2 regions of the Blautia fusiformis genome follow, and region 1 is predicted to be linked to the other one. Evidence: predicted binding sites of a transcription regulator. Region 1 holds the regulator's gene; the other holds the start of a gene.

Evidence for each region. Region 1 encodes HrcA, which represses chaperone genes, less so after heat shock. Its sites were predicted from a motif close to TGTTAGCACTCNNNNNNNNNGAGTGCTAACA; they were not measured.
Region 2: the regulator HrcA is predicted to act here: its motif matches at 1,887-1,917, upstream of clpB (ATP-dependent chaperone ClpB).

The regions. Positions count from the first base shown of each region.
Region 1 is NZ_JAJEPT010000001.1:290,446-314,285, forward strand. Features, by position in the region: gene LKD46_RS01445 (MFS transporter) at 134-1,531, shown strand; gene LKD46_RS01450 (helix-turn-helix transcriptional regulator) at 1,883-2,683, shown strand; gene LKD46_RS01455 (HAD-IIA family hydrolase) at 2,845-3,657, shown strand; gene LKD46_RS01460 (hypothetical protein) at 3,690-4,238, shown strand; gene uvrB (excinuclease ABC subunit UvrB) at 4,758-6,746, shown strand; gene LKD46_RS01470 (hypothetical protein) at 6,833-7,102, opposite strand; gene LKD46_RS01475 (response regulator) at 7,220-8,815, opposite strand; gene LKD46_RS01480 (sensor histidine kinase) at 8,790-10,616, opposite strand; gene LKD46_RS01485 (ABC transporter substrate-binding protein) at 10,861-12,096, shown strand; gene LKD46_RS01490 (carbohydrate ABC transporter permease) at 12,175-13,053, shown strand; gene LKD46_RS01495 (carbohydrate ABC transporter permease) at 13,066-13,920, shown strand; gene LKD46_RS01500 (glycoside hydrolase family 172 protein) at 13,957-15,066, shown strand; gene LKD46_RS01505 (ABC transporter substrate-binding protein) at 15,082-16,335, shown strand; gene hrcA (heat-inducible transcriptional repressor HrcA) at 16,510-17,553, shown strand; gene grpE (nucleotide exchange factor GrpE) at 17,572-18,207, shown strand; gene dnaK (molecular chaperone DnaK) at 18,261-20,153, shown strand; gene dnaJ (molecular chaperone DnaJ) at 20,175-21,365, shown strand; gene prmA (50S ribosomal protein L11 methyltransferase) at 21,525-22,478, shown strand; gene LKD46_RS01535 (16S rRNA (uracil(1498)-N(3))-methyltransferase) at 22,483-23,226, shown strand; gene LKD46_RS01540 (cysteine desulfurase family protein) at 23,230-23,840, shown strand, end outside.
Region 2 is NZ_JAJEPT010000003.1:147,180-150,204, forward strand. Features, by position in the region: gene LKD46_RS04225 (ABC transporter ATP-binding protein) at 1-1,548, shown strand, start outside; gene clpB (ATP-dependent chaperone ClpB) at 2,012-3,025, shown strand, end outside.

The sequences.
Region 1 (23,840 bases):
TCTGATTGTTATGTAAAGTCCGGATATACAGAGCAATCAGACAAAAACAGAGAAAAAACTAGAATTAGACATCATACTCTGTTAGACATCTTGAAATTCTAAGTGCGATGAAGATGAGGAGCAAAGAAATTCGATGGAAGAAAAAAAGTATTTGAAATGGTATAACAAAATTGGATATGGATCAGGTGATATTGCAGGTAATGTAGTCTATGCCTTCCTGACATCTTTTATGATGGTCTATCTGACGGACTCAGTAGGACTTGCTGCAGGTGTCGTAGGTACCCTGATTGCCGTATCAAAACTATTTGATGGTTTTACGGATATATTTTTTGGATCAATGATTGACAAAACACACAGTAAAATGGGAAAAGCGAAGCCATGGATGCTATACGGATACATTGGTTGTGCCATTACGCTGGTCTGCTGCTTTGCAGTACCAGTCAGCTTTGGAACAACGGCTAAATACGCATGGTTCTTTATCTCTTATACACTGTTAAATGGTGTGTTTTATACAGCAAACAATATTGCTTACTCAGCACTTACGTCACTGATTACAAAGAACAGCAAAGAGCGTGTGCAGATGGGATCTTACCGTTTTATTTTTGCGTTTTCAACAAGTCTTCTGATTCAGGCGATTACAGTTGGATTTGTAGATAAATGTGGTGGAGATGCTGCGGCATGGAGAACGGTTGCTATTATCTATGCAATCATTGGTCTTGTCATAAATACGATTTCAGCACTTTCTGTTAAGGAACTTCCGGAGGAAGAACTTAACGAAGGAGAAGTAAAGGATGATAATGAAAAGTACGGAATGGTACAGGCATTCAAGCTTCTTGTTAAAAACAAATATTACATGATGATTTGTGGAACATATATTTTACAGCAGTTATATAGTGCCATGATTGGAGCTGGCATTTATTACATGACATGGGTACTGAAAAATAAGAATTTGTTTGGACAATTTGCATGGGCAGTAAATATTCCACTGATCATTGCCCTGATTTTCACACCGACATTAGTTGGTAAGTGGAAAGGTATGTATAAACTGAACTTAAGAGGTTATGTCTTAGCAGTCATCGGTAGAGCACTTGTTGTTGTTGCAGGATATATGGGCAGTGTTCCGCTGATGATGGCATTTACAGCTCTTGCAGCCTTAGGTCAGGGACCATGGCAGGGAGATATGAATGCAGTTATCGCATCCTGCTCTGAGTACACTTATCTTACACAGGGAAAGAGAATTGACGGAACGATGTACTCTTGTACTTCTCTTGGCGTAAAAATCGGTGGAGGTATTGGAACCGCTGTTGTTGGATGGCTGCTTGAGTTCAGTGGATATATCGGAACAAATGCAACTCAGCCGCAGTCTGCACTTGATATGATGCAGTTTATGTATCTTTGGCTTCCGTTAATCTTTGATGTATTGATTATGTTTGTACTTTCAAGAATGAATGTAGAAGATGCAAATAAAAAACTGAAAGCAGAAAAAGAAATTGCTGCAGATGAAGTAACAGATGCATCAGACATAAATTAGAATTGACAGGAGAAAGCGTTGTCTGGTCGTTGCTCGATGAGACAGTGCTTTTTTCTATATATAAAGTGATTGAACTGTATTTTGAAAATAAAAAAGGACCACTTCATTTTTGTGAAATGGCCTTAAGAAAATATTCAGTTTTCACAAAATAGTCCTTTTAGTATTTATACATGGTAAGGATGCTCAAAATATTCAGTGTAGAATACTAAAAGGCCATTCAGATATTTTTTTAGGTTGCTCATTTGCAATTCCTCCTTTCCTTATTTACAAGTTGATTATAAGATAGGTGTAAAAGGATTGCTTGCCAAATCGAAAGAAGATATAGACAAATGTTGCAAAGGGGAGTATTTCATGCAGTTAAAATATGTTGACACAAAAGAGGAGATCATAGCAATAAATAGGAAGTCAAAACATATTGAACCACATCTTCATAATGCACTGGAGATCGTTTGTGTAACAAGTGGATCATTAGAACTTGGTGTCGGACAGGAACTATACCATATGGAAAAAGGAGATATAGGCTTTGTATTTCCAGATGTTATTCATCACTATCAGGTACTGACACCCGGTGTAAATAAAGCGACTTATCTGATTGCATCGCCATTTACGATAGCCAAATTTGCAGATATCATGCAATCCATGGCTCCTGAATACCCAATCATCAAAGCGGAAAAGGTTGAACCGGAGGTATATAGGGTTATAAATGCAATTTTAGAGACAGAACAGTCGGATATTACTGTTGCACAGGCATATCTTCAAATTGTGTTGGCACGCTGCATAGGAAAATTAAATTTGGTAGAAAAGAGCAGTGTGGGGAGCAACGATCTTATTTACCAGACAGTTTCCTATATATCAGCAAATTTCAAGAAGAAGTTTTCGTTGGAAGAGATGGCAAAAGACCTGGGCGTGAGCAAATATGTTTTATCCAGACTCTTTTCCAAGACATTCCATAGAAACTTTAATCAATATCTTAACGATGCAAGGCTGAACTATGCATGCCATCGTTTGGAAAATACGAGTGATTCTATTACAAATATTTGTCTGGATAGTGGATTTGAAAGTCAGAGAACGTTTAACCGAGTATTTAAAGAAAGATATAAAATATCACCAAGTGATTATCGAAGTACTTGTGTGAAAGAGATGTTGTCATAAAAGGTTCTGTTGATCGAAATATTTACTTTGATTTTACAGTGCTATGTATTTGATTTCATGTGTGGATGATATAATATAAAAGTATTTGTAGAAAAAAGAGTTTTATTCTATTATGAAAAGAGTAAGGTGTATTCTAAAGAAACAAGAAAGGCAGGGCGCACATGAACATGATAAAATCCATAATCGATTTTAATGAAAAAAAAGGATTCATCTGTGATATGGATGGTGTGATCTATCATGGCAATCAGATATTGCCAGGTGTTCCAGAATTCATCCAGTGGTTGCATGATGAAAAGAAAGAATATTTGTTTTTGACAAATAATAGTGGATATACACCACGAGAATTAAATCAGAAACTGGCTAGGATGGGACTTGATGTGCCAGAAGAACATTTTTATACCAGTGCATTGGCAACAGCCGCATTTTTAAAAGAACAGGCGGCAGGCTGTTCGGCGTTTGTGATAGGAGAAGCCGGCCTGTTAAATGCACTTTATGATGTAGGTATCACAATGAATGATGTAAATCCGGATTATGTTGTTGTGGGAGAGGGACGCTCCTATTCATTGGATACATTAACAAAAGCAACGAATTTAGTTCTGAAAGGTGCAAAGCTGATCGGAGCAAACTCAGATGTTTCTGGACCGATTGAGAACGGCATCGCTCCTGCTTGTCGTGCATTGATTGCACCTATAGAAATGGCAACAGGTACACAGGCATATTTCTGTGGGAAACCGAATCCACTGATGATGAGAACAGGATTGAATATGCTTGGATGTCATTCAGCAGAAGCTGTAATGGTTGGGGATCGTATGGATACAGATGTGATTTCAGGAATGGAAAGTGGTATGTCTACTGTATTGGTTCTCTCTGGATGTTCAACGAAGGATACACTCAAAACTTATGCTTATCTTCCGACAATGGTATTGAATGGAGTGGGAGATATCGCCAGTATGGCAAAAGCAAAAGAGGAATAGTGTGATTAGGCAAATACCAGGAGGTAAAGTATATGATGAAACTTGATAATTTTGTAGGAATGATGACAGGACATTTTGATAATAAGGATCAATTTAATAAGATGCAGGCAGAAGGGAAAACATATCCATATGCGGAACATGTAAATACAATCTGTAATGACAAAATAAATAACCTTCCTGAAGATTTCAAAGGAAAATTTGTTGTTGAAGAGAGTTATTATGAAATTAATGGAAAACGTCATGCATCTCCACATCTTTTCCTTATCACGGAAATAGAACAGGGAATTTTACTTTCTTCTTATAAAATTCCAAAAGGAGAAGATAAAAATACATTTTCATATGATTCTATGAAGAATGTTGATTACTCTAAACTAGAAAAATCTGAAAAATTTAATCCGGCACTTTATCATGAAAAGGACGGAATCTGGGAGGGAGGCAGCACAAGCCAGTTCTCTCCGGTAATGACATTCAAACTTTGGGAAAAGTTTTCCAACAATTTTCTGGAAGTATCGGAAAGCATGGAAGTTAATGGAAAGAGAACTTTTGGATATGATGAACCAATAATTTATAAGCGTGTATAATCAAAGGTCTGCATATTGGGATGAACTTCAGTTTGTAGAGGACTCGATGAATTTGCGTAATATTGGGCGTTACATGAATGTTAATTTAAGAAAATAATATGGTAAGCAAAAGCGGGATAACTTTTCAAATATAAAAATAAGCGATATTATAAAAATTCTTTTTCAATTAAAAATAAGAAATAATTATCTGCCGTACGACGGCAAAAGAAAAAAGTACAAATAAGAATCGAACATTTGTACTTTTTTTCTTGAGTTAATCTATATACTTTCAAAAATTTATTTGATATAATAGGGACTGTTACAAGAACAAACATTAAAAATATGACAGGACCGGAGGTTAGTATTTTCAGGTATTTCCGAGTGCTGTTTTATCCGCAAATATTAGTTTTGTGACTTTTATTCGTAACGAGGTGAGAAACACATCTATTCACTATAAAAATGAGCTTTTCGTTACGAATCTGGATACGAATTTTTGGCTGATAATGATCATAGTAAAAGTCACAAATGGAGGGATTTACCATGAATGAGTTCAAATTAAAAGCCCCATACAAGCCAACCGGCGATCAGCCCCAGGCCATCGAGAAATTGGTCGAGGGATTTAAAGAAGGCAACCAGTTCGAGACTTTGCTTGGTGTTACTGGCTCCGGTAAGACTTTCACAATGGCGAATGTCATTGCCAAGTTAAATAAACCAACTCTGGTACTTGCCCACAATAAAACACTGGCGGCCCAGCTTTACGGCGAGATGAAAGAATTTTTTCCTGAGAACGCAGTGGAATATTTTGTCTCCTACTACGACTACTACCAGCCGGAGGCTTATGTCCCGTCCACAGATACCTACATCGCTAAGGACGCATCCACTAACGATGAGATCGATAAGCTCCGTCTCTCCGCCACAGCAGCCTTATGTGAGCGCAAGGATGTGATCGTGGTTTCGTCGGTATCCTGTATCTATGGCTTAGGTGCACCTCAGGAGTTTTTTGATATGATGATCTCTCTTCGCCCTGGAATGGAGAAGGACCGTGATGAGGTTATCAAACAGCTGATCGATATCCAGTACACAAGAAATGAGATGGATTTTCACCGTGGAACCTTTCGTGTCCGGGGTGATGTGCTGGAGATCTTTCCGGCGAATTCTACAGACCGGGCAGTACGGGTGGAGTTTTTCGGAGATGAGATCGAGCGTATCACAGATATCGATGTGCTTACCGGAGAGATCAAAAGTGTGGAAAGCCATGCAGCGATTTTCCCTGCATCTCATTACGTTGTGCCTCAGGAGCAGATCCGTCGTGCAGCAGATGCCATTTTGGAAGAGATGAAGCAGCAGGTGGAATACTTTAAAAGTGAGGATAAGCTGATCGAGGCTCAGAGAATTGCGGAGCGTACCAACTTTGATGTGGAAATGATGAAGGAAACGGGATTCTGCTCCGGGATCGAGAACTATTCCAGACACCTGACAGGGCTTGCACCGGGGCAGCCGCCGTATACACTGATGGATTACTTCGGAGATGATTTTTTACTTATTATAGATGAGTCCCATAAGACAGTTCCCCAGGTTGGCGGTATGTATGCCGGTGATCAGAGCCGTAAACAGACACTGGTGGATTACGGCTTCCGACTTCCGTCTGCCAAGGATAACCGTCCATTGAGCTTTGATGAATTCGAGAACAAGCTTGACCAGGTAATGTTTGTATCTGCGACACCGGGAGAATATGAATATGACCATGAGCTTCTCCGCGCAGAGCAGATCATCCGTCCTACAGGGCTTCTTGATCCGAAGGTGGAGGTGCGTCCGATCGAAGGACAGATCGATGATCTTGTAGCAGAAGTAAATAAGGAAATTGAAAAGAAAAACAAAGTCCTGATCACGACCCTGACCAAACGTATGGCAGAGGACCTTACCGATTATATGAAGGATCTGGGAATCCGTGTCCGATACCTTCATTCAGACATTGACACTCTGGAACGTGCGGAAATCATCCGCGATATGCGCCTGGATGTGTTTGATGTGCTAGTCGGGATCAACCTTCTGCGAGAAGGACTGGATATTCCGGAGATCACGCTGGTAGCGATCCTGGATGCAGATAAGGAAGGCTTCCTTCGTTCGGAAACATCCCTGGTACAGACTATCGGCCGTGCTGCCCGGAACAGCGAAGGCCATGTGATCATGTATGCAGATAATATGACAGAATCCATGGAAAAAGCAATCTCGGAGACAGAAAGAAGGAGAGCGATACAGGAGGCTTACAACAGGGAGCATGGCATCACTCCAACCACGATCAAGAAGGCGGTCCGTGATCTGATCGCTGTTTCGAAGAAGGTGGCAGAGACAGAAGTGAAGCTTAAAAAGGATCCGGAATCCATGAACCGAAAAGAACTGACGAAGGTAATCGCTCAGGTAGAGAAGCAGATGCGTGCTGCGGCAGCAGACCTGAATTTCGAGCAGGCTGCTGAGCTGAGAGACAAGATGCTCGAATTAAAAAAGAATCTGGAAGAATTAACGGAATAGGCTGCAAAGCAGCTGACAGTACAACACCCCTGGCTGTTACAGCCAGGGGTGTTGCCGGGTATGTTCGATCTGTTTTTGGGAAAAGCTTATTTTGTAGTTGAAAAGCCCAGGGAGCGCAGGGTGATGCTGGAGCCCTTGAGAAGATCAGCCCAATATGGAACAGCCATATCCAGAGTGTCGTTGGCAAGCTCGGAAGCATCTTTTTGTGTCAGAATCTGCCTTAGCTTGGAAGAACTAATCCTGGGAGCGGCCTCTGTAACACAGACTGTGCCAGGCAGAATTGCCGATTCTGCCGGAAGCATGGTCAGTACAAAGACTGTTATCAGAGATATCAGGATTTTTTTCCATTTTTTCATAGCGATCCCTCCTTCGAAAAAATATGATGGTTCTCTTTATTGATTGATTATAAGTAAAATTCCGGAGAAGGGCACTGGCATTTGTGCCAGTAACTTTGTTATAAAGAAGAGAAGAAGTTATGTATGCTGTTCCCGATAGGCGGAAGGTGTGATCCCCATTTTCTTTTTGAAGCTGGTGCTGAAATAATATTGATTGGCATAACCACATTTCAGGCTGATCTCCTTCAGACTCATAGTAGTCGTAGTCAGGTAACGGGCGGCTGCGGAAATTCGCTGAGATGTGATAAAGTCACTGAGACTGATTCCCTGATTTTTTTTGAAAAGAGCACTTAAATAAGCAGGGCTTACATTGGCAGAGGCAGCAATATCATTGAGGCAGAGCGTATTGTCAGTGTAGTGTTCGTTGATATAGGAAATCACCAGTTCGCAGAGCTTCTGGTGATAATCATTCATGGAGGAATCAAGCTTCCGACATAAAAGATGGCACAGATCCTTCAGCCATTGACATAGCTCTTCCGTATTATGAAACTCATTTATGTGGTTGTAAACATACAAAATTTTAGCTTCAAGGTCATGCGTATCCAGATTTAATTCATAGAAAAATTTCAGGATCCGGCCAAGAAGAGAATAAATCTGTATGAAAGCGAAATTCTTTGTGCGAAATTTCTGAGTGAGCCAGTCGGAAAAATTCTGAAACCAGAGATCTATGGCAGCGGTATCCTTTTTGCAGAGAAGCCGGATCAGTTCATCCTCCTTTGTATCTGAAAAATCTGCAACAGACAGATCGGAACCCAGAGCCTCTCTTCCGTCAAAGATATTCTGATGCGGGAAAAAGAATCTGTATTCCAGTGCATGTACGGCGCTTTTATAAGAATGGTTCAGGTTCCAAAAATCCTGGACAATTGTTCCAATACCTGCGTTGAGAGAAAGTCCCAGTGGCTGGCAGGCATCTGCGATTGAGGAAATAAGTCCGCTGGTAAGCTGGCGGAAGCTGTTGGACTGACAGCCGCTGTGTCCCAGAATGCACAGATAGCCATCCATATCCGGGAGAAGATACACAAAATCAAGAGAAGCGGTTTCCTCAGTTATCAGATCCTGAAGGTTGAAAAGCTCCATCTGAAACTTTTCAATCCCGTAAACAGCTTTTAGATCCGGAGCATTTTCAAGCTCCAGAATAACAACTGTATAAAAATCATAATTCAGCTCCAGGTTCAGATACTTAAGATAAGGCTTCAGTCGGTAGGCTGCTTCAGAAGACGGAAGGTGTGTGATCTCGCGGAAAAATTTTTCCGTAAGAAGAGGCCTGCTTTGTTTCAGAAGCTGGAGATTTTTCTGTTCCTTTTCCATCAGTGCAAAAGCGTTTTTTACCTTCTGGATAAGATAGGCATAATCCAGAGGCTTTTCGATATAATCCAGAGCACCGAGGAGCAGAGCGCGTCTTGCATATTCAAATTTATCATAGGCACTGATCAGGATGATCTTCACCATAGGATTGATCTCAAGAGCTTGACGGCTCATGGAAATGCCGTCAAGATCAGGCATTTCAATGTCAGAAATGATCAGATCTGCCGGTTCTTTTTTCATGGCTTCGATAGCAGAGGTTCCATTGTAGCAGACATGGATGATCTCTGCATTCAGTGTTTCCCAGTCTATGTTTTTTTCGATACCTTCTGCAGATAAGTAATTATCATCTACGATCATTATTTTTTTCATCGATATCTTCCTCCATCTGTTCGAATTCAATGGTGACGTATGTGCCGTTTCCGGGGTTGCTGCGGATCCTTACGGAACCGTTTCCGTATAATGGGTTGGAAATACGGGAACTTACGTTGGAAATTCCAAAATGCTTCTCATAATCAATAACATTATGCTCAATAGCATGGCGCAGCTGTGCAAGGGTTTCGGAGTCCATGCCGGCACCGTTGTCCTCAATGGAGATCACAACCGTATCATCGCCATAAAGAACATGGATCGAAATGAAAACAGCTGGTGTGCCCGAAGAAATCCCGTGCAGAATGGAATTTTCGAGAAATGGCTGAAGTGTAAACTTGCAGATCAGGAAATTTTCGATTCCATCTTCTGCTTCGATCTCCCAGTCCAGATTATCTTTATGACAGAGCTTTTCCATTTCCAGATAAAGCCGGGCAATTTCCAATTCATCTTTAATAGGAATAAGTTCCTTTGATTTACGCAGGGTAAGACGGTAAAAGGCAGTCAGATTTGCAATCATCTGATCAGCAATGTCAAGCTTTCCAAGGGACTGGCAGGTACGGATCGATCCCAGGATATTGTAAAGAAAATGCGGATTGATCTGTGACTGGAGCAGCTGGTATTTCAGACGTTCTTCGTTTACGGAAAGATTTACAATGGACTTCAGGTTTCCGGCTATTGTGTGCTGCATATCTTCAAAGGTGATGCCCAGTCTGTCGATCTCATCATACCTGGAAGGGTCATCCGGGTGGGGAACAGTAACGATAGACAGATGTTCCGGATCATGTCCCAGCTGAAAGGTTTCCATTGCATAGGAAAGTGCAGTGATCTTCCGGGTAAGATTTTCGGAAAACAGGATCACGATGATAACAGTAAGGGGCAGAAAAATAAGGACAGTGATCAGTAAGGCACGGATCAGGATGTGTGTGTTGCCCTGAATGTAGCTTTCAGGGATTTCGGTAACATGGAGCCAGCCATTGCTTAAGGTACAGCAGTTATAATATTTGTCGCCGCTGTGAAAAGAAGAATCTGCATTTTCTTTGAGTTTCTGAAACTGTGCTTTGGAAATTTCGGATAAATTCAGTGAGGATGTATTTTTCGCTGCAATCTCTCCGTGATCTGTGAGAATGTAGCTGTATATGCGGGAATCCAGAGCAGCAGGCTGCAGATAAGTGGCAAGCTCTGAGGTATCCAGTGCAATGCCGTAGGCGTATTCCAGAATACTGGTGGCCTGATTTTTCAGTGCCCGGACGCAGAGGATCACATCGGCGGATGATTTTTTTGTGGACAATATTTTAGGCAGCGGCATATTGGAAACCGGTATCCAGACAGAGGAGAAGCCTGAACCGGAAACAGTATTTTTATCCAGACCATATGCAGAAAGCTCGTCTGTGGAAAAGAAGTACAGGCCTTCTTTTGAACCAAGCTGATCCGGCCGCAGAAAAACATATATATGGAAGAAATCGAATGTGGATTTATACAGCGAAATATTGTTTTTTACAGTGGTGAATTTTTTCAGTGCATCTACCTTATTGGAGGAAGAATGATTTAGGGAGTACATTTGAAACTGTATGGTATCTGCTACATTTTCAACCTGGCCGAGACGGTCGTTCAGCTGAGAAACCAGCTGTCTGTCAGTCATTACGGCGGAATCGATGATACGATCTCTGGCAATGTTATAGGAAATGTGATAGCTGATGAAGGTCAGGGAAATCAGAGGTACCATAGTTGCGATCAGAAATGCGAGCAGGAGCTTATAGCGAAATGAGGAAAAACTGGGTGGGATACATTTGTGGAATTTCATAGTACATATTCTCCTTTATGTCAAAAACAAATTAATGAAACCGAATTCAGCTGTGAAAAAGCCGTTACAAATATAGATTATATAAAAGGATTATAAAAAATAAACAACAAAAATACAAGAGAACGAAAAATAATATAAATAAATCATAAAATATTGTATTTAGAATGAGGGGGCTCTCTGGTATCCTTAAACCATCAAAAACAGGTGTGGACAAACACGAAAATGTCCAGAAAGGAAGAAAGATATGAAGAAAAAAGTAATGAGTGCAGTTTTGGCAGCAGCGATGGTTGTGGGTATGGCAGGTAACGTGGTTACTGTTTCCGCAAAGGAAAAATATGATCTTACCTTATACAGCGTCAACACCACAGACCCGGATTTTGAGGACTGGCTTGCAAATGTGGAAGATGCCACGGGCCTGAACATTAATGTAATTGCGGCACCTACAGATACAGATACCCGTCAGCAGAAGATCACCACAATGCTTTCCACAGGAGATACTTCCGTGGATGTCATTGAGATCAACGATGAGATGAGCGCGGCATTTAAAAATTCCGGATGGCTGGAAGGACTGAATGATACAGTAATGACAGATGATATCATTGATCAGTTTGCTCAGGGATATGTAGAGGATATGATCACAGATAAGGACGGAAACATTATCGGTGTTCCAGGCTATGCAGGATATCTTGCATTCTGGGTAAATCAGGAGATCATGGATGAGGTCGGAATCAAGTCCATTGATACAAAAGAGGACTTCATGAAGTATATGAAGGCTGTTTCCAAGGATGGAAGATTCGGTTACGGCGGTTCCTGGGAGAAAACTTATGCATTTAACGAGCTTGCACAGTTTGTAAACATGTTCGGCGGCGATTATTTTGACTGGACCAAAGAGGAAAACAAGGAAGCGGTTCAGTTCCTCCATGATCTGGTTGCTGATAAAGAAACCTCCATTGAGCAGATTGCTGATAAATATGATCAGATGAATCCGAAGATCAATGACGGAAAATACGGATGCTGGTTTATGTGGGGCCTTGGAACAGATTATGCAAAGGCAGATATGCTTGGCGCAGATAAGATCCACATGGAAATGGTACCGGATTTCAGCGGTAAGGGAGAGCGTGCGATCTTTACAGATTCTTGGAACTATGTTCTTAACAAAGCATCCAAGAATAAAGATGCAGCTGTGAAATTCCTTCAGTATATGGCTGATGAAGGCGGAATGGAAGCTTCCTATAAAGCATTTGACAGATATCCTGCAAGAAAGGATGTTGCAGAGAAGGTAGTTCCGGATTCTGACCCGGCAAAAGAAATGTACAGCAGATATGCAAATGAATGCAATGTACAGGGACGTCCACTGGTGGCACAGACAATGGAATTTATCAGCGATATGGGAACGATCTTCCAGTCCTGTATGAAAGACGAGATTACAGTTGATGAGTTCTGCAAGAAGGCTCAGGATGTGGTAGATATGTATAAGTAAAAGATATAAAAAAACAGCAATGTAAAGCAGAGGTAAAAGTCTGCTTTACATTGCTTGATGAACAGGGAGGAAAGTTCCATGACAATAAGTAAAAAAACTATGAAGTGGATACCATGGCTTTTGATCCTGCCGGTTGTACTGATCAGAGGCTTTACAACAGTATATCCCATTCTGATGACTGTGAAAAACAGCTTCTTTAATATCAGTATCCTTGCAGGTATCAATGAATTTATAGGCTTCAAGAATTACCTGAAGGTATTTTCTGATCCTAAAGTGCTTACATCGATCAGCTTTACGGCAATATTTGTGGTTGTTTCCATGATCCTGCATGTGATCCTCGGAGTTATTCTGGCACTGATCCTGAATATGAAATTCAAAGGCCGCCGTTTTCTGAGGACTATTGTGCTGATCCCATGGGCTATGCCAGCAGTAGTAGCCGGTATGGCTGCAAAATGGGCATTTAACAATGATTATGGTCTGATCAATGATTTTATCCGCTGGTTTGTACCGGGATACCAGAACAGCTGGCTGATCAATACAGGTACTGCAAGAGCAGCGGTAATTGCAATGGACCTGTGGAAGGATCTTCCGTTCTTTGCAATTCTTGTACTTTCCGGACTTCAGTTTATTTCCGGCGATATCTATGAGGCAGCAAAGGTAGACGGTGCAAACGGGATTCAGAGCTTTTTCCGGATCACACTTCCGCTGATCGCAAAAAATGTCCTGACTTTATGTATTCCGTTCACACTCTGGAGACTGACAACCTTCGATCTGGTTTATTCCATGACATCCGGAGGTCCTGGCGAGGATACTGCGCTGATCGCATACAGAATCACAACAGAAGCATTTACAAATCTAAACGTAGGATATGCTTCGGCGCTGGCTATGCTGCTGTTTGTTGTAATGGCGATCTTCAGCTGGCTGAATATACGTGTTATGAATAAGTTTGACAGTTAGGGGGGAATTATCGTGAAGAATACAGGAAAATATAATGTTTATCATGGAGTGATAGCTGTTGGAAGATGGGTTCTGTTTGCCATTGTGGCTTTTCTGATCCTGTTCCCGGTCTACTGGATCTTTATTTCTTCGATCACACCGGCAGGAGAACTGTTTAAAACACCGATTGATTATCTTCCGGATCATCCCACACTGGAAAGCTACACATTTCTGCTACAGAATGTCGGACTGCTTTCAAAGATTGGAAACACCGTACTGATCGTCGGTCTTACTCTTGTGATCAGCACCGTGCTGTGTGCAATGGCAGCTTATGGCTTTTCAAGATTTAACTCAAAGGGAGTTTCTGTTGCATTTGCATTTGTTCTGGCTACCATGCTGATCCCTGAGGTTGTTACAGCCCGCCCGCTGTATGAGTTTATGCAGAAGGTAAAGCTGTATGATACATATCCGGGACTTATCCTTCTTTATATCAGTACCGTTATACCGTTTACGGTTCTGATCCTCAGAAACTTTGTCGGTGAGATCCCGATCTCACTGGAGGAGGCAGCTGCTATTGACGGCGCATCTTTTTCACAGAGACTGTTTACGATCGTTCTGCCGCTGATGAAGCCGGCGATCGCTACGGTTTGCATCATCAACTTTATTACCTGTCTGAATAACTTTTTCACACCGTTGTTTTATTCAAATGGTATTCAGGTACTTTCTGTTTCCATCGTACAGCTTCCGTTACGTGACAACATGTATGGAGTTCCGTGGGATCTTGTCAGCGCCATGGGATGGATCATCCTTCTTCCGATCATTATCTTTGTAGCTGTTTTTGAGAAACAGATCATGGATGGTATCATGGCAGGTGGAGTAAAAGCGTAAATATTTTTAATTTCCAAAAGAGAGGAGAAAACAGATATGTATCAGGCATTTACAGGCGGACTGGGAGGAATCGCACTTGCAAAGCATGGAAAAAGCCGTGCGATTAATGCAGAAAATCCTCATGGAGAAAAAGGCAGAGGCGGTATGGCTGCAAGTCATCTCGGACCGTCCAGAAAAGGAAGCCCGTGTCTTAAGGATATTGAGCCGGGAGCTGTGGTAACTCTGGCAGAAATGGAAGGACCGGGACAGATCAATCATATTTGGATCACCGTCGACAACAAGACTACAGAGGCAGATTGCTTTGTACTGAGGGATCTTGTGATCCGTATGTACTGGGATGACGAGGAAACTCCTTCCGTGGAAAGTCCTCTGGGTGATTTCTTCTGCTGCGGATTCGGAAGAGAATGTTTTGTAAATTCTGTTCCGGTGGCTGTTGTTCCAAACAGGGGCTTTAACTGCTATTTCCCGATGCCGTTTAAGAAGAAAGCAAAGATCACACTGGAAAACCAGCATGCAAATAAAATACCGGCTTTCTTTTATCAGGTAGATTACTGTCTCTATGATGAGCTTCCGGACGATATTGCTTATTTCCATGCGCAGTGGAGACGGGAACGGTTGACAGAAAAAACAAAAGATTATACAATTTTGGATGGAGTAAAAGGAAAAGGCCATTATATAGGAACCTACATGGCACTTACCACACTGGAACGTTACTGGTGGGGCGAGGGAGAAATGAAATTTTATATTGACGGAGATGAGGAGTATCCGACCATCTGCGGAACAGGAACGGAAGATTACTTTGGAGGTTCCTGGAGCTTTGCCAAACAGGTGGATGGAAAAACCGTGGAACAGAATTATAACACACCATATCTTGGATATCCGTATTATTCTGCCCATGACGAACTGATCCACAATTTTTATCATAATGATGACTGCCCGCCAATGCGAGGCTTTTACAGATGGCATTTACAGGATCCGATCTGCTTTGAAGAGGATCTTCGCGTTACCATTCAGCAGATAGGCGTCGGATACCGTGGTCTGTTTGAACGACAGGATGATGTGGCAAGTGTAGCGTACTGGTATCAGACACTTCCTCATGCACCGTTCCAGCCGTTGATGTCAAAAGAGGATAGATGGCCCAGATAAAAAGGGTGGTAGAGATTGAAAAAACAGGTATTTTGCGGGGTATTTGCCCTGGCTCTGGCAGTGACAGGATGTGGAGCCCAGAAGAAGGAGACTGCATCTGATATTGTGCCGGAGAACAGACAGGAACTGACGATCCTTCATGTGGATGCAGACACAGAGGGCTTTGATTCTTTTATCAGTCAGGCGGAAAAGGATCTTGGAATAGAGATCCATATCGAAAAATGTCCGTCTAATGCGGACAATCGCCAGGCCAAAATAGCAACTCTTCTGACATCAGGAGATGATTCTGTTGATCTGATCACAGTAAATGATGAGATGATATCCGAATTTAAGCATAAGGGATTTCTTCTTCCGCTGGAAGATACCGTTATGACGGAGGAGACAGCGGCGAATTTTCCGCAGGAATACCTGAAAGAAATATGCATGTCAGACGGACATATTTTTTCGGTACCGTTCAGGATGGATATCATGGCGTTCTGGGTGAACCAGGAATTGCTGGATCAGGCAGGTCTGGACAGAATCTCCGATCTCAGTGATCTTGAGATTCTTCAGAAAAAGCTTCAGAATATGGGAAAATATGCATACGGAGATGCATGGGAGATTTCTTACATATATAACAGTATCAGCGAGTATGTCAATTTTTTCGGAGGAGATTATACAGACTGGACTGATCCGAAAACCAGAGAAGCGGCAGAATATATGAAGCGAATGCTGGATACAGGGATGATATCAGAGGAGAATCTGATCGACCAGCATGAACAGCTGAATGAAAAATTTATAAACGGCCAGTATGGATGTATGTTCATGTATACCGGTGCGTTGAGTACCTTTCAGAATGCAGGCGTGTATGGAAAAGATAAGATCCATATGGCACCATTTCCGGAATTTGATGAGAAGGTGACCAATATCGCAACCTGGCAGTATGTACTGAATAAAAATTCTGATCATAAAGAAGCAGCTCTGAAGTTCCTTCAGTATGTATCAGGATATGAGGCCAGTAAAAATTACGGACAGCTGACAAAAATGTGTCCGGCAAGACTGGATGTGATCGAGGATAAGAATTTTGATCTGGATGGCATTGAAATGATCCGGCAATATCTGAAAGATTATAAGCTGAAGGCAAGACCACTGTGCACCGATTCCATAGAAGCTGTTTCGGCTATGGGTACGGAATTTCAGAAATACGTGCTGGGACAGAAAACAGAAGCGGAATTTTTTGCCGGGGCACAGAACTGCATAGACAAGTATTACAAAAAAGCATCGTACTGATGCTTTTTTTGTTTTGAAAAAATAAGAACTTTTTTTCAAAACATATTGACAAATATTTTACATGGTGATATCTTAAAGACTGTAGATGTTAGCACTCCACTAAAATGAGTGCTAACAGATATAAAAAAGAATCAACATCCGTCAGGAAAGAATAAAAGGAAAGGAGATGGCTTCATGGAAGAGGTGTTGAATGAGCGCAAGCAAAAAATCTTAAAAGCAATCATCAAGACCTATATGGAGACCGGAGAACCGGTTGGCTCCAGGACCATTTCCAAGTATGCGGATCTCAATGTAAGTTCCGCAACGATCCGAAATGAAATGTCAGACCTGACAGATATGGGCTATATCGTCCAGCCTCATACCTCAGCAGGAAGGATTCCTTCAGATAAGGGCTACAGACTTTACGTCAATGAGCTGATGAAGGAGAAGGAAGCAGAGGTTGCAGAGCTGCGAGATCTGATCATTGAGAAGACAGATAAGATGGATAAGGTGCTTAAGAAGGTTGCGAAGGTTCTTGCTTCCAATACCAATTATGCTACCATGGTTTCCGTTCCGCAGTACAGCGGCAACAAGATCAAGTTCATCCAGCTGTCGAGAATGAGCGAGCTTCAGCTTGTGGCAGTGGTTGTCAGTGACAACAACACAGTCCGGAACCAGATCATCAATCTGGACGAGGAAATGGACGACCAGACGATCCTGAAACTGAATCTTCTTCTTAACACCAATCTCAATGGGATCCCGATCCAGGATATCAACCTTGGGATGATCGCCAGACTGAAGGAACAGGCAGGCAGCCACAGTGGTGTGGTGGCAACAGTTCTGGATGCAGTGGCAGCCACCATTCATGTGGAAGAGGAAGATATGGAGATCTATACTTCAGGTGCAACCAACATCTTCAAGTATCCGGAGCTTGCCGATAAAGAAAAGGCAACGGAGCTGATCTCCGCATTTGAGGAAAAGCATGAACTTGCCGATCTTGTAAAAGAACAGATGTCAGATGGAGAGAATACAGGAATCCAGGTTTATATCGGTGATGAGATGCCGATCCAGACCATGAAGGACTGCAGCATTGTAACTGCCAGATATGAACTGGGAGACGGAATGTACGGAACCATCGGGATCATCGGTCCCAAACGAATGGATTATGAGAATGTAGTGGACAGTCTGAAAGAGCTTAAGAATCATCTGGATGACGTTTTGAAAAAGAAGAAAACTTAGAAAGGCGGTAGAAAAAAAGTGTCGGAGGAAACAAAGAAAACATCCGAAGAGCAGGAAACGGAGAAGGAAATCCCCGTAACTGATGGAGATCAGGAAGAAAAAAGCCTGACACCGGAGGGAGAAGATCTGCCGGAGGAAGAAAACAATACTCCAGGCGAAGAAGCTGCCTCAGAGGATAAAAAAGAAGAAAAATCAAAAACTTCCTTCTTCGGAAAGAAGAAAAAAGATAAATCTGAGCAGAAGGTGGAGGAACTTACCGATCGCCTGAAGCGTACCATGGCTGAATTTGATAATTTCCGTAAAAGAACGGAAAAAGAAAAATCCAGCATGTACATCATCGGAGCAAAAGAGATCGTTGAAAAGATCCTGCCGGTTGTGGATAACTTCGAAAGAGGTCTTGCACAGGCACAGGAAGGCGATGCTTTTGCAGATGGAATGAAAATGATCTACAAGCAGCTTACCACAACACTGGATGAGCTTGGTGTGAAGCCGATCGAAGCAGTGGGAAAGGAATTCAACCCGGATTTCCACAATGCAGTGATGCATGTGGAGGATGAAGAGGTTGGAGAGAACATCGTGGTGGAAGAATTCCAGAAGGGTTACACGTACAAGGATTTCGTAGTACGCCACAGTATGGTAAAGGTTGCGAACTAACTGACAACAAACTTTATTTTAACAGATACAGACTAAAACAGGAGGAAAAAATCATGGGAAAGATTATTGGTATTGACTTAGGTACAACAAACAGCTGTGTAGCCGTAATGGAAGGTGGACAGCCAACAGTTATCGCAAATACAGAAGGCGCAAGAACAACACCATCCGTTGTAGCATTCACAAAAACAGGAGAGCGTCTGGTAGGTGAGCCTGCAAAACGTCAGGCAGTTACAAACGCAGACAGAACAATCTCCTCAATCAAAAGAGAAATGGGTACCGATTACCGTGTAACCATCGATGAGAAGAAATACTCTCCACAGGAGATCTCCGCAATGATCCTTCAGAAACTGAAAAAGGATGCAGAGGCTTATCTTGGTGAGAAAGTAACAGAGGCAGTTATCACAGTTCCGGCTTACTTCAACGATGCTCAGCGTCAGGCTACCAAAGATGCAGGTAAGATCGCAGGTCTTGATGTAAAACGTATCATCAACGAGCCTACAGCAGCAGCTCTTGCATATGGTCTTGACAATGAGAAAGAGCAGAAGATCATGGTATACGACCTTGGCGGCGGTACATTCGATGTATCTGTGATCGAGATCGGTGATGGTGTTATCGAGGTTCTTTCTACAGCTGGTAACAACCGTCTTGGTGGAGATGACTTTGATAAGAAGGTCACAGATTACATGCTTTCCGAGTTCAAGAGAACAGAGGGCGTAGACTTAAGCAATGACAAGATGGCTCTTCAGAGACTGAAAGAGGCAGCTGAGAAGGCTAAGAAAGAGCTTTCTTCTGCAACAACAACAAACATCAACCTTCCGTTCATCACAGCTACAGCTGAAGGACCGAAGCATTTCGATATGAATCTTACAAGAGCTAAATTCGATGAGCTGACACATGATCTTGTAGAGCTGACAGCTGAGCCGGTTCGCCGTGCACTGTCTGATGCAGGTATCACAGCTTCCGAGCTTGGCCAGGTACTTCTGGTTGGTGGTTCTTCCCGTATCCCTGCAGTACAGGATAAGGTAAGACAGCTGACAGGCAAAGAGCCGAGCAAAAACCTGAACCCGGATGAGTGTGTTGCACTTGGTGCTTCCGTACAGGGTGGTAAACTTGCAGGTGATGCAGGTGCCGGTGATATCCTTCTTCTGGATGTTACTCCGCTGTCTCTGTCCATCGAGACAATGGGTGGTATCGCAACTCGTCTGATCGAGAGAAATACTACAATTCCTACAAAGAAGAGCCAGATCTTCTCCACAGCAGCAGATAACCAGACAGCTGTAGATATCAACGTTGTACAGGGTGAGCGTCAGTTCGCAAAAGACAACAAATCCCTCGGCCAGTTCCGTCTGGATGGAATCCCGCCAGCACGTCGTGGTGTTCCGCAGATCGAGGTAACATTTGACATTGATGCTAACGGTATCGTTAACGTATCCGCTAAGGATCTTGGAACAGGTAAGGAGCAGCACATCACAATCACAGCTGGTTCTAACATGTCCGATTCCGATATCGACAAAGCTGTCAAAGAAGCAGCTGAATTCGAGGCTCAGGATAAGAAACGTAAAGAGGCGATCGACACAAGGAACAATGCAGACTCCATGGTATTCCAGGTTGAGAATGCACTGAAGGAAGCAGGCGACAAGCTTGATGCAAACGATAAAGCAAGTGTTGAGGCAGACCTCAATGCACTGAAGGATCTTCTTGCACAGACAGCAAATGCTCAGGAGCTTACCGATTCTCAGGTTGCAGACATCAAGGCTGCACAGGAGAAGATGATGGAGAGCGCTCAGAAGCTGTTTTCCAAGATGTATGAGCAGACTCAGGGAGCTCAGGGTCAGGCTGGTCCTGGACCGGATATGGGCAACATGGGCGGAAACGCTGGTGCCCAGGGCGGAAATGAAGCAGGATACGGCGATGATGTTGTAGATGCTGATTACAAGGAAGTCTAAGACAAGTAGGAAACAATTACAATGGCTGATAAAAGAGATTATTATGAAGTCTTAGGTGTGGATAAAAACGCCGATGACGCAACATTAAAAAAAGCATATCGTAAGCTGGCCAAGAAATATCACCCGGATGTAAATCCGGGTGATAAAGAGGCTGAGGCGAAATTCAAAGAAGCGACAGAGGCTTACTCCGTTTTAAGTGATGCCGACAAGAGAAGACAGTATGATCAGTTTGGTCATGCGGCATTCGAAAACGGCGGTGGAGGCGGAGCTGGCGGCTTTGGCGGATTTGACTTCAACGGTGCAGATATGGGAGACATCTTCGGAGATATCTTCGGAGACCTTTTCGGCGGCGGAGGCAGAACCAGACGGGCCAACAACGGACCGATGAAGGGCGCCAACCTTCGTGCACGTGTGAACATTACTTTTGAGGAAGCGGTTTTCGGATGCGAGAAAGAACTGGAGATCGTTCTGAAGGATGAATGTACTACATGTCACGGAACCGGTGCGAAACCTGGAACATCACCGGTCACATGTCCGAAATGTAAAGGCCAGGGTCAGATCGTTTACACCCAGCAGTCCATGTTTGGCATGGTGCGTAATGTTCAGACCTGTCCGGACTGTAATGGAACCGGTAAGGTGATCAAGGACAAATGCAGTGCCTGCCGTGGAACAGGATATACCTCTTCCAGAAAGAAGATCCAGGTGTCTGTACCGGCCGGTATTGATAATGGTCAGTGTATCCGTATCCGCGAAAAAGGCGAACCGGGAACCAACGGCGGACCGAGAGGTGATCTGCTGGTGGAGGTAAATGTAGCCCGTCATCCGATCTTCCAGAGACAGGATATGAATATCTTTTCAACAGCTCCGATCACATTTGCACAGGCTGCACTTGGCGGGGAGATGCGTATCAATACGGTAGACGGTGAGGTTGCCTATGAGGTGAAGCCGGGAACACAGACTGATACAAGAATTCGTCTGAAGGGCAAAGGTGTTCCGTCATTACGTAACAAGAATGTTCGTGGTGATCACTATGTAACCCTGGTAGTCCAGACTCCGACAAATCTCAATGAGGAAGCAAAGAAAGCTCTGGAAGCTTTTGATGCGGCATGTGGAAACCGTCCGTCAGAGGACAGCACATCCGAGACTTCCGAAAAAACTGAAAAGAAGAAAAAAGGTTTCCGTGAGAAAGTTAAGGAAATGTTCGAGGAATAAATAAAGTGAAAACAGGAAAGAGGCACAAAATGCCTCTTTCTTTTTTTTCTGTATTCGTGTATATTAAAAGAAGTGCCCGTTTTCGGGACAATAGAAAACAGGCGACAGACAGGAACGAAAATCCGTAAATGTGTATACAGCATAAGGAGATATAGAAATATGAAATGGAACCGTTTTACACTTAAGACAAAAACAGAGGCAGAGGATATTGTGATCTGTACACTTGCCGAGGTGGGAATTGAAGGTGTGGAGATCCAGGACAAGCAGCCGCTGACTGATGAGGACAAGGCACAGATGTTTGTGGATATCATGCCGGAAGGACCTGCAGATGACGGGATCGCATATCTGAACTTCTATCTGGAAGAGGATGCGGATACCGAGGCGATCCTGAAAGATGTGAAAGCTGCACTTGAGGATCTGAGAAGCTTTGTGGATATCGGAGAGGCAACCATCACAGAATCCCAGACAGAGGACAAAGACTGGATCAATAACTGGAAACAGTACTTCCATCAGTTCTATGTAGACGACATTCTGATCGTACCGTCTTGGGAAGAAGTGAAGGCAGAAGATGAAGACAAGATGATCCTTCACATTGATCCGGGAACTGCCTTTGGTACAGGAATGCATGAGACTACCCAGCTGGTGATCCGTCAGCTGAAGAAATTTGTGAAGCCGGGAATGGAGATCCTTGATGTGGGAACCGGAAGTGGAATCCTGGGAATCGTTGCACTGAAGCTTGGTGCAGGCCATGTGGTTGGTACAGACCTTGATCCCTGTGCAGTTCCGGCAGTGTCTGAGAACAGGGAAGCCAACCAGATCGAGGAGAAGTCCTTTGACATGATGATCGGAAACATCATTGATGACAAAGAAGTTCAGGATCAGGTCGGATATGAGAAATATGATATCGTAACTGCAAATATCCTGGCAGATGTTCTGGTACCGCTGACTCCGGTGATCGTTGCACAGATGAAAAAAGGCGCTTACTACATTACATCAGGCATCCTGGATGTAAAGGAGGATGTCGTAGTGAAGGCTGTAAAAGACGCCGGACTGACTCTTGTTGAGGTGACTCATCAGGGCGAGTGGGTATCTGTGACAGCAAGAAAGGACTGATCTCATGCAGCGATTTTTTGTGGAACCTCATCAGATCGACAGGGACAGACATGAGATCCGTATCACAGGAAATGATGTCAATCATATCGTGAATGTACTCCGCATGAAAAAAGACGAGGAGCTCTGGATCAGCGATAAGGAAAAAGAATATCACTGTGTGATCGAAAACACGGGTGAGGATGAAGTCCTGCTTCATATCCTCTATGCACAGGAGCCGGATTATGAGCTGAAGAACCGTATTTATCTCTTTCAGAGTCTACCGAAAGCTGATAAGATGGAGCTGATCATCCAGAAGGCAGTAGAGCTTGGAGCATATTCCATAGTTCCTGTTTCAACAAGGCGCTGCGTGGTAAAACTGGATAACAAAAAAGCAGAAAAAAAAGTATTCCGCTGGCAGCAGATCGCAGAAAGTGCGGCAAAACAATCCAAACGTATGCTGGTGCCGGAGGTACATTCCGTGATGAGCTTTAAAGAAGCTCTTGCCTATGCAGAGGAACTGGACATTCTGCTGATCCCTTATGAGCTTGCAAAGGGAATGAAAGAGACAAAGGAGCTGATCCGGTCGATCGAACCGGGAAAAAGCATAGGTGTCTTTATTGGCCCTGAGGGTGGATTCGAAGAGCAGGAAGTGGCAGATGCCATGGAAGCCGGTGCGAAACCCATCACCCTGGGACACCGGATCTTACGGACAGAAACCGCGGGACTCGCAGTACTTTCTGTTCTGATGTTTCAACTGGAGGATGAATAGATTATGGAAGCATATTTTGACAATTCCGCGACAACGAGATGCTTCGACGAAGTAAAGGATATTGTCTGCAAAACCATGACAGAAGATTTCGGAAATCCTTCTGCCATGCATAAAAAAGGAGTGGAAGCGGAGAATTATGTTCGCAGAAGTGCCCAGACCCTTGCAAAATTACTGAAAGTGAATGAAAAAGAGATTCTTTTTACCTCGGGTGGAACAGAGTCGGATAACCTTGCCATCATCGGTGGTGTGGAAGCCAATAAGCGTATGGGAAATCATATCATCACAACTGCAGTAGAGCATGCAGCAGTGGCCCAGCCTTTTGCTTATCTGAAGGAACAGGGGTATGAGGTGACCATTCTTCCTGTTGATCATCACGGCGTTGTAAAGCTTGATGCACTGGAAGCGGCTCTTCGTCCGGATACCATTCTGGTGTCTGTAATGTACGTGAACAATGAGGTAGGAGCTGTGATGCCGGTAGAAGAGATCGGAAAGCTTGTCCATGAAAAAAGTCCGAAAGCACTTTTTCATGTAGATGCCATCCAGGCATTCGGAAAGTATCGTATCTATCCGAAAAAGCTGGGGATCGATCTTCTTTCCGTGAGCAGCCACAAGAT
Region 2 (3,025 bases), on a different contig from region 1:
ATGGTTCTTGCAATTGTAGTCGACGTAATCTGCAAGAGATACTCTACAGTGCTTCAGACAGAGGGAGGATATAATGCAAGTGCTTTTATGAGAATCAAGATTGCAGAGCATCTGCGTTATCTGCCGATGGGATATTTTAATGCCAACAGCATCGGGGAAATTTCTTCTATTACGACGAATACAATGGAAATACTTGGCGATGTGGCTGCGAGAGTGGTTATGCTGACAATGCAGGGAATTCTGGAAACATCCATGATCATTCTTATGCTGTTTCTTTTTGACTGGAGAATCGGACTGATCGCTGCAGCAGGAGTACTTATTTTCTTTGGGGTCAATTCTGTGATGCAGAATGCGGGTAAAAAAGATTCAGAGCAAAAAGTGGTATGCGATACGGAGCTTGTAAACCAGATCATGGAGTATCTGCAGGGAATATCAGAAGTTAAATCATATAACTTGCTTGGGAAACAGGCGAAAAGATTAAATGATGCAAATGAAGCATGTGAAAAGATCAATACAAAGATGGAAATGCTGTTTGTGCCCTATCATTTTCTGCAAAGTGTGATAACCAAAATTACAGGTGCTGTGATCGTGGCTTGCAGTGCATATTTTTATATTAATGGAACTATGAGTGCGGTCTATGCGATCGGTATGACAATTTCAGCATTTATGCTTTATGCCAGTCTGGAATGTGCAGGAAATTATTCATCTCTTTTACATGTGGTAAGCGTATGTGTAGATAAAGCAAATGCAATATTGGAGCTGGATACCATGGATATCGACGGTAAAGAAATACAGCCGGAAAATTACGATATCAGACTTTCTAATGTTTCGTTTTCTTATGACAAACGGAAGATCATTGATGATATATCGCTCTCTATTCCGCAGAAAACGACGACAGCAATCGTTGGACCGTCTGGTGGAGGAAAATCAACACTTTGCAATCTGATTGCCAGATTCTGGGATGTGGATTCCGGGGAAGTGACACTTGGAGGCGTGAATGTAAAAGACTATAGTATGAACAGTCTGATGCGTAATTTTTCATTTGTATTTCAGTCTGTGTATTTGTTTGCAGATACCATTGAGAATAATATTAAATTCGGACGTCAGGATGCAAGCCATGAGGAAGTGGTGGAAGCGGCGAAGAAAGCATGTTGTCATGATTTCATCAGCAAACTTCCGAATGGATATGACACAGTGATCGGAGAAGGAGGAGCCACACTTTCCGGTGGTGAGAAGCAGCGTATTTCGATAGCCAGAGCGATTATGAAGGATGCGCCAATCGTCATATTGGATGAAGCAACGGCAAATGTTGATCCGGAGAATGAAAAGGAGCTGATGGATGCAGTAGATGCACTTACAAAGGAAAAAACGATTATTATGATTGCCCACAGATTAAAAACAGTCAGACATGCAGACCAGATTGTGGTTGTTGAAAAAGGAAGAATTGCACAGCAGGGAACACATGAGCAATTAATGAAACAGGAAGGTATTTATAAGAGATTTGTGGATGCAAGGCAGCAGGCGGTAAGTTGGAAACTGGTGCACTGAGAAATAATCCACAGTTGGTGAATATCCAAATTGAATTGTCTGAAAGAGATTTAATTTAAGTTTCGCTAAGTTTCACTTATATAGGCAGAATGAGGGATATTCAATAAAGTAATATGAAAAAAGCACTGAAAACCGTTGGATTGATATGCTCCCCATATGGTAGACAATGGAAATATCCAAAAATCTATCATATGAGGAGCATATTTTTATGTCTAGGAAACAGTATAGTAAGGAGTTGAAACTTGAGCTCGTAAAGAAACACCTTCCAACAAAAGAACATAAAGGGCTGAAGACGGAAATTATTTTTTTATTTTACGGGTCACAAATTTTTATGAAATAATTAGCACTCACCTCTTGACAGTGCTAACAAATAGTGTTATAGTTCTCCTAGAACAAGAAAAAAGCACAGCATTTCCGGTATGCGAATGTCGGAAATGCTTTTCATAGAATAGGAGGAAAGCCTATGAATATCAGTAAATTTACACAGAAATCCGTACAGGCTGTCCAGGATCTTGAGAAGATTGCTTATGAATATGGCAATCAGGAGATCGAAGAGGAACACCTTCTGTATGCCTTGCTGACACAGGAGGACAGCCTGATCCTCAAGCTGATCGAGAAGATGGAAATCCAGAAGGAATATTTTATTGATACAGTTAAGAGGGCACTGGATGCCAGAGTTAAGGTTTCCGGTGGAGAGCTTCGATTTGGTCAGTATCTGAACAAGGCACTGGTCAGTGCAGAGGATGAAGCGAAGGCTATGGGAGATGAGTATGTATCGGTTGAGCATCTGTTTCTCTCCATGCTGAAAAATCCAAGCCCGAGCATGAAGAAGCTGTTCAATGAATTTGGGATTACCAGAGAGCGTTTCCTTCAGGCATTATCTACAGTCAGAGGAAACCAGAGAGTTGTCAGTGACAACCCGGAGGCAACCTATGATACCCTGAATAAATACGGTGAGGATCTGGTAGAGAAGGCGAAGAACCAGAAGCTTGATCCGGTGATCGGCCGTGATATGGAGATCCGGAATATTATCCGTATTCTTTCCCGTAAGACCAAGAACAATCCGGTTCTGATCGGTGAGCCTGGTGTCGGTAAGACAGCTGCCATTGAGGGACTGGCACAGCGTATTGTGGCAGGAGATGTACCGGAAGGCCTTAAGAATAAGAAGATTTTTGCCCTGGATATGGGTGCGCTGGTTGCAGGTGCCAAGTATCGTGGCGAGTTTGAGGAACGTCTGAAAGCAGTACTTGAGGAAGTGAAGAAGAGCGAAGGGCAGATCATTCTGTTTATCGATGAGCTTCATCTGATCGTGGGTGCAGGTAAGACAGACGGTGCCATGGACGCAGGAAACATGCTGAAGCCTATGCTTGCCAGAGGTGAGCTGCACTGTATCGGTGCAACAACTCTGGATGAGTACCGACAGTACATTGAGAAGGATGCTGCACTTGCTCGTCGTTTCCAGCCGGTTATGGTAAAT